2 regions of the Brevibacillus borstelensis genome follow, and region 2 is predicted to be linked to the other one. Evidence: predicted binding sites of a transcription regulator. Region 2 holds the regulator's gene; the other holds the start of a gene.

Region 1 (3,413 bases), 2.6 Mb from region 2:
ACACGTCCCAGGTGATTTCGCCTTCGCGGTGAACACCGCCGATGCCGCCTGTGGCAAAAACGCGGATGCCTGCCAGCTGGGCTGCGATCATCGTACCGGCTACCGTCGTCGCCCCGATTTTGCCGCTGGCGAGAATGTACGGGAAATCGCGTCGGCTTACTTTTTCAACGGATTTGTTCGTCGCGAACTCTTCCAGTTCACTTTCCGACAGCCCGATCTTGATTTTTCCGTCCATAATCCCGATCGTTGCCGGTACCGCGCCGTTGTCACGGATGATCTGCTCGACTTCCTTCGCCATCTCGATATTTTGCGGATACGGCATCCCGTGGGAAATGATTGTTGTTTCCAGGGCTACAACTGGCAAGTTATTGTCCAATGCATGGCGCACTTCATCTGTAAAAGTCAGGTATTGTTTCATCCGTTATCGCTCCTCTTCGTATTGGTTTATCGTTTGTTCCAGTTCCTCCGGCTTCAGCAGCGGCGATACCGAATACTCGGTCTGCAGCGTCAAGGCCGAAGCAGCCATGCCGAGCCGGCACGCTCTGCCCAGCGGCTCACCGTTTACAACCCCGTACAAAAGACCGGAGGCAAAAGCGTCGCCCGCTCCCGTCACGTCCACTACCTCTGTCGGGTAGGGGGCCAGCTTCTCCGCCTGGTCCTCCGATTGATAATAAATGCCCTGTTCGCCGAGCGTCACCACGACACTTTTCACGCCTCGTGCCCTGATTTTCCGGCACGCTTCTTCGCAGTCCTGCATGGTTTTGATCTCCATGCCTGACAAAAGCTCGGCTTCCTCTCGATTCGGCAGGATTGCTTCGACTCCGTCCAAACGCTCGGGCAGTTTTTCCGCCTTGGCAGAAGAAACCGGATCGACGAACAGCGCGATGCCCTCATCCCGGCAGCGTCCGATCACGTATGCCAAACAGTCTGCAGGAAGGTTCGTATCGAGGTAAACGGCCCGGGCGGCTGCGATATGGGACCACCGTTCCGCAAACATTTGCGGCGTGAGCGTATCGTAAATATCCATATTCGCCAGGGAGACGACCATTTCGCCTTCCTTGTCCAAAAGCGCCGTGTACGTACCGGTTCGCTGAGTGGGCAACCGCCACACCTGGCTGATATCGACCCCGTGCTTTTTCGTTTCCTGCAAAATCCAGTCGCCTTCCTTGTCTTCCCCGACACAGCTGATCAGCGAGACATTGCAGCCAAGCCGACCGAGATTTTCCGCGATATTGCGGCCGACCCCTCCGCATGATTCAGAGATGGTTACCGGATTCGATGAGTGGAGCCGCACTTGCTGCTTGGCCCGCGCTTTCCGGTCCAGATTGGCTCCGCCGATGCAGACGATCAGCTCTTCGTCGCGAAGAATATAGGCCCGTCCTTTGATTTCGCCGCGCTTGGTCAGCTGCGCGATATAGCCAGCCACCGCCGACCGGGAAATGCCCATCTTGTCAGCCAGCTCCTGTTGGCTGACGAACGGATTTTCACGAATGTAGCGGAGGATTTGTTTTTCTTTGTCCACGGCCCTCCTCCTTTCTGCCTTAGTAGCATTTGCAACTCGAACTGCTCCTCTTTACAAACAAAAGTTTATCACATAGACAAAAGTTTTCAAAGAGAAAATAATGGTGCCGCAAGAAAAAACGCATTCTTTGACCATCCGCGAAAAGATGGGCACAAGAATGCGCTTCTATAACGGCTATGCTGTGTTATGTTGCTTTTTTGCTAATCCATGGTTGATCGCTTTTGATCGCCTGCATTTTCCGACCTCTATGCCCGCCCTTTTTTACGATCCTACGGCATTCTGCAGCGCCGGCTCCTTCGCTTTTTCCCGATGGCGGGACAGGGCAAAAATCGTCCCGATAATGCACAAACCGCCGATCCACTCAAACATCCCGAACGACACATGCAGCCAAACAACGGTCGTAATCACGGCAGACAATGGTTCCGCGCAGGCAAGCAGGCTTGTTTCTGTCGGGCGGATATAGTTCAGACTGTCTACGTACAGATAAAAGGGAATCAAGGTCCCAAACAAGACGATGAAGACAACAGCCAGAACCGATGGAACCGACCAGATCATGTCAGTTGCTTGCCAAGGCTGTTTTGCCAGGCAAAGACCGATGCCCCCGATCAGCATCGCCCAGCCAAGGACGACTGTAGACCCCCAGCGCCCCAGAAGCGGCTTCGGGTATACGGTGTAAAAAGCAAGCGCCAGCGCCGAGGCCAGCCCCCAAATAACGGCGGCAGCGGAAATCGTCAGCTTCCCCGGATTTCCTCCCGTGATGAGCAGATACGTCCCCCCGAGAGCCAGGATCAGAGCCGTCACCTGTGCTGCTGAAGGCAACTGCCGAAGTTTGATGACGAGATACACAACCAGAAAAACGGGCCCCAAATACTGCAGCAGCGTCGCAGTCGCCGCATTGCCCGCTTCGATCGAGGCAAAATACGTATACTGGACCGCGAGCATGCCTGCGATCGAAAACAGCAGGAGCCGGGCCAAATCACCGCCGGAGAACAAAATCCGCCAAACATTCTGACGATGCGGCCCACATAATGACAGCGCGAGCAGGATCAATCCGGAGGCGAGCAACCGTGACGCTACCAGCCAATCCGTCTGAAACTGATAATGCTGCATGAGCGATTGGGCCACGGTGCCTGAGACTCCCCATAAGATCGAAGCGACAATCACCATTGTAAAGCCGCGGACGCGTAATGAAGAAATCATGGTGTTTTTTCTCCTCTCCCATCCAATATATTATGCAATATATCGCATTCTGCTGTAAAATACAAGAAGATGCTTCTTTTACCAAAACGCCTTCTAAGGAGGACTTGTCATGCCTCTTCCCCCCAATTTGCGAAAGGTCGAACGAACCTCCGCGAAAAACAAGGTATTGCAGCAGCTGCAGACCTGGATCATAGACGGTACCCTGCAGCCGGGCGAAAAAATATTGGATACGGAGCTGGCCGACGCGATAGGAGTCAGCCGGACGCCTGTACGGGAGGCGCTGCAAATCCTGGAGCTGCAGGGCTTTGTAGAGATGCAGCCCGGTGTGGAGACGCGAGTGACCAAGCTGGCTCCCGAAGACGTCCCCAACATCTACCGGCCGCTCATCGCCTTGGAAGCGCTGGCTGCGGAGCTGGTCGTGCCCAAGATCACCGATGCGGTGCTGGACGAATTGACCGAGCTGAACAGGCAGTTTTCCGAAGCGATCGAGACAAGCCAGTCATATGCCGCCATGGAGCTGGACGAGGCGTTTCACAAGCTGATCCACGAAACAGCCGGAAATACGTACATATCATCCTTTACCTCCCTCTTGCACATGCATTTGCGCCGGTTAAAATTTGTCTTCTTCCAGCATTTTTTGCCTGCCCGCACTTCAGTAGAAGAGCATCGTCTACTGATTCAGGCCCTCCGC
Region 2 (3,413 bases):
TCGTTGACGCCTGCCCGTCTTATCCCGCTATATCTTGCCTGTTTACCACACTTGTCTGCCGATCCAGATCCCTGAACCGCAAGCAAGAAGGCCGGCCAAAACACTGGCGCCTGCATAGAACAGCCCTCTGCCGATCTGCCCATCTCCGATGAAGCTTACCACCTCAAGCGAAAAGGTAGAGAACGTAGTAAATCCCCCCATCAGCCCGGTTGTAAACAGAAGGTACATCTCCAAAGACATCAATCCTTTTTCCTTTCCCCACGCATAGAGCAGTCCGATGAGAAAAGAACCGGAGACATTGGCCAGCCATGTCCCTGCCGGCAATCCGGGTTGGTTCATTGCGAGACCGAGACCATAGCGTAGCAATGAACCGACGGCTCCTCCTACGGCAACAGCCAGCCATGCCATCATGGCAATCCCCCCTTCTCTCCTTTTTTGTATGGAACAAAAAGACATCCTGGCAAAAAGCATGGATGTCTTCTTTTTATGTCAAATGGTGCGTTTTAGTGTTTGGGGTTGTTATCCTCGAGGTCTTCCACGTAGCGGATCGATTCGAGATTGGAGCGAAGCGACATTTTCACAGCATCAATGTATTTTTGCCGCAGTTTTTTCTGTTCCTGTTTTTCCTCTTCAGTCAACCCGGCTTCACGAGATTTTTTGGCCAACTCGTTGATCCGTTTGATTTCCGCGTCTGATACCAAAGCCGTTTCCCCTCGCTTTCAATGAATGCCGCTCTATTATATCACATCTCGGCAACGAAGCAAGGGAAAGCTGCAGCTTGTCAATTCCCGACAGGAATTTGAATCGATTGGCCTGGATAAATAATGGCACTTTCCAGCTTGTTCAATTTTTGAATCGCATATACCATATCGCGAACATCCATTTTCGGGTCACTCTTGTAGGTGACCGCCAGCTCCCACAAGCTGTCTCCCGGTTGGACGACGATTTCCTTTACTGGTTGGATCATTTGAGCTTGTTGTACCGTATGATCCCCAGAAGCGAACACTAGTTCTGTCAAAGTGTAAAAAAAGAGAGTGAAAGCGGCAAAAAACAGAATGGCCTGTCCACGCGTAATGCCAAAACGAGCAGTTTTTCTTTCTTCTTTGGCGAAGCGATTAGATACAGTCATTGTACTCATTATTTCATCCCCCTGCAAACGTACGTTCTATCTTCTTGTTCTCATCATAATGCGAACACTTGTTCATGTCAAGAAAAAAACGAACTTATGTTTGTCGAACGCAGGATCCCATGGTATAATATAGAAAACATGTTCGAGAAGATAGAGGTGTGGTCTATGTCCAAGCTATCCAATAGACAGCAAGCCATCATCGATTTCATCCGCAAAGAAGTAAGGGACAAGGGTTATCCCCCATCTGTCCGTGAAATCGGGGAGGCTGTCGGTCTGGCATCCAGTTCAACTGTTCACGGCCATCTGGCCAGGTTGGAAAAAAAGGGGCTCATCCGCCGCGATCCTACCAAGCCCCGCGCGATTGAGCTGCTGAAAGAAGAGGAGCGCTTTCAAGACGACTTTGACGTATCTGTTGTACGCGTACCGGTGATCGGAAAGGTGACTGCGGGTCAGCCGATCACTGCTGTCGAGCAGGTGGAGGATTACTTCCCACTCCCTGACAGCATCGTGACATCGGACAAGGTGTACATGCTGCGCGTGTCCGGAGACAGTATGATCGAGGCTGGCATCCTGGATGGAGACTACGTGATCGTTCGCCAGCAGAATGTGGCCAATAACGGTGATATCGTCGTCGCCATGACTGAAGAGGACGAGGCAACCGTGAAGCGTTTCTTCAAGGAAAAGAACCATTTCCGGCTGCAGCCTGAAAACGCGACATTGGAGCCGATTATTCTGGATTCTGTAACGATTCTGGGGAAAGTGATTGGCGTGTACCGCTTGATTCACTAGAATAAGAGATTTCGTTGCTTGGATGAGCCATGCCTTATGGCGGACTCTTTGAAAAACGCAAATCGACTACGACAAGCTTTCCTTTTCCACCCTGACAGCAAAAAAGGCGTTCGCGATTGCCTCGCGGACGCCTCTTCTTTTCATTCCCTTCGATTCTTTGATCGGTCCTTCTCCTACGAATCCCACTTACAGTGCGACAAAGAACCAGATGATCATCACTACCTGAAGAACAACTTTTACGACCACACTGCCCAAAAAACCGATGAGCGAACCCACTCCCGCTTTAACAGCCCGTTCAAACGGCTGCTTTTGGATCAGCATTTCCACCAGAACGACCAGCACGAACGGCATGATCAGCATGCCAAATGGGGGGAACAAAATCACCCCGAGCAAAATCCCCAGTGCAGCTGCCCACGATGACGCTTTGGAGCCCCCGTACTTCTTGACAAAGTACATGTTGGTGAGTAAATCCGCACCGTAGAGAAGAACACTTAAGACCGCCATTCCCCACCAGAAGGAGGCCGGAAGTCCGGCACCCGGATCAGCAATAAAAAAGTGATACAGCAAGAATCCGCCCCACAATAAAATCGTATCAGGAATGACCGGCAAAAAGATTCCGGCAATACTGAGGATAAACAAGGCCGCTATCACGATCCACAACAAGATCTCCATCCATTGACACTCCCTTCTGTATAGGGTATACGATAAAGTGCGGTTTTCGTTTCCATCGACTCGCTACATTTTGACAGAAACCTGTATATACTCGGTTCTTCTGCGAGTCGTAAAGCCAAACGTCGAATCGGAACATAGATGGTCTCGTCCCTCATTGTTCCCCTGCAGAGTTGCAAATAAAAGAAAGATAATCTGAAAGGACAGAAAATGGCTATGCATTCTCAAACGAAGCGAGATTGGTTTGACCCTTCCTACCTGAAAAAAGGAACCCCTCGGCAGCGGGAAGCCTGGGCAGTCCTCGACAGCTTGGGAATCTTTGATGGGCTCAAAGAGTATCAACCGGTTCTGTGCGGAACGATCCCCCTCGATATTGATGTTGAGGACAGCGATCTTGATTTGATCTGTACGACAGCCGACCTGGATCGGTTTGGCCATGTGTTGAAAGAAAAATACGGGCATTTGGACCGTTTCACACAAGACCGCCGAGAAATCCGCAACATCCCTACGGCGACTGCTTCCTTTTGGTATCGCGGTTTTCAATTGGAGTGTTTTGCTCAACCGATTCCTGTCACAGAGCAAAACGCCTACCGGCATATGATGATCGAAGCACGGCTGCTCCAGCTGTCTGGGCAAGAAGCAGCAAAAGAGATTCGGGCTTTGAAAGAACGGGGGCTGAAAACGGAGCCTGCTTTCGCTCTGTATTACGGGATTGTCGGAGATGATCCTTATCAGGCTTTACTTGAATTGGAAAGATATTCGAATGAACAGCTTAAGCAAGTGATGGCAAATAAACCGACCTAAACGCCGGCCGTAAACCGGAAAT

Evidence for each region. Region 2 encodes LexA, which represses DNA repair genes until DNA is damaged. Its sites were predicted from a motif close to CGAACATATGTTCG; they were not measured.
Region 1: the regulator LexA is predicted to act here: its motif matches at 1,577-1,590, upstream of V5G20_RS25580 (carbohydrate kinase).

What each region holds. Positions count from the first base shown of each region.
Region 1 covers NZ_CP144922.1:5,329,899-5,333,311, forward strand. The annotation lists gene V5G20_RS25575 (pseudouridine-5'-phosphate glycosidase) at 1-418, opposite strand, end outside; gene V5G20_RS25580 (carbohydrate kinase) at 422-1,522, opposite strand; gene V5G20_RS25585 (EamA family transporter) at 1,784-2,722, opposite strand; gene V5G20_RS25590 (GntR family transcriptional regulator) at 2,832-3,413, shown strand, end outside.
Region 2 covers NZ_CP144922.1:2,735,262-2,738,674, reverse strand. The annotation lists gene crcB (fluoride efflux transporter CrcB) at 43-411, opposite strand; gene V5G20_RS12865 (DUF896 domain-containing protein) at 504-701, opposite strand; gene yneA (cell division suppressor protein YneA) at 782-1,138, opposite strand; gene lexA (transcriptional repressor LexA) at 1,295-1,918, shown strand; gene V5G20_RS12850 (DUF456 domain-containing protein) at 2,105-2,590, opposite strand; gene V5G20_RS12845 (DUF4269 domain-containing protein) at 2,798-3,391, shown strand.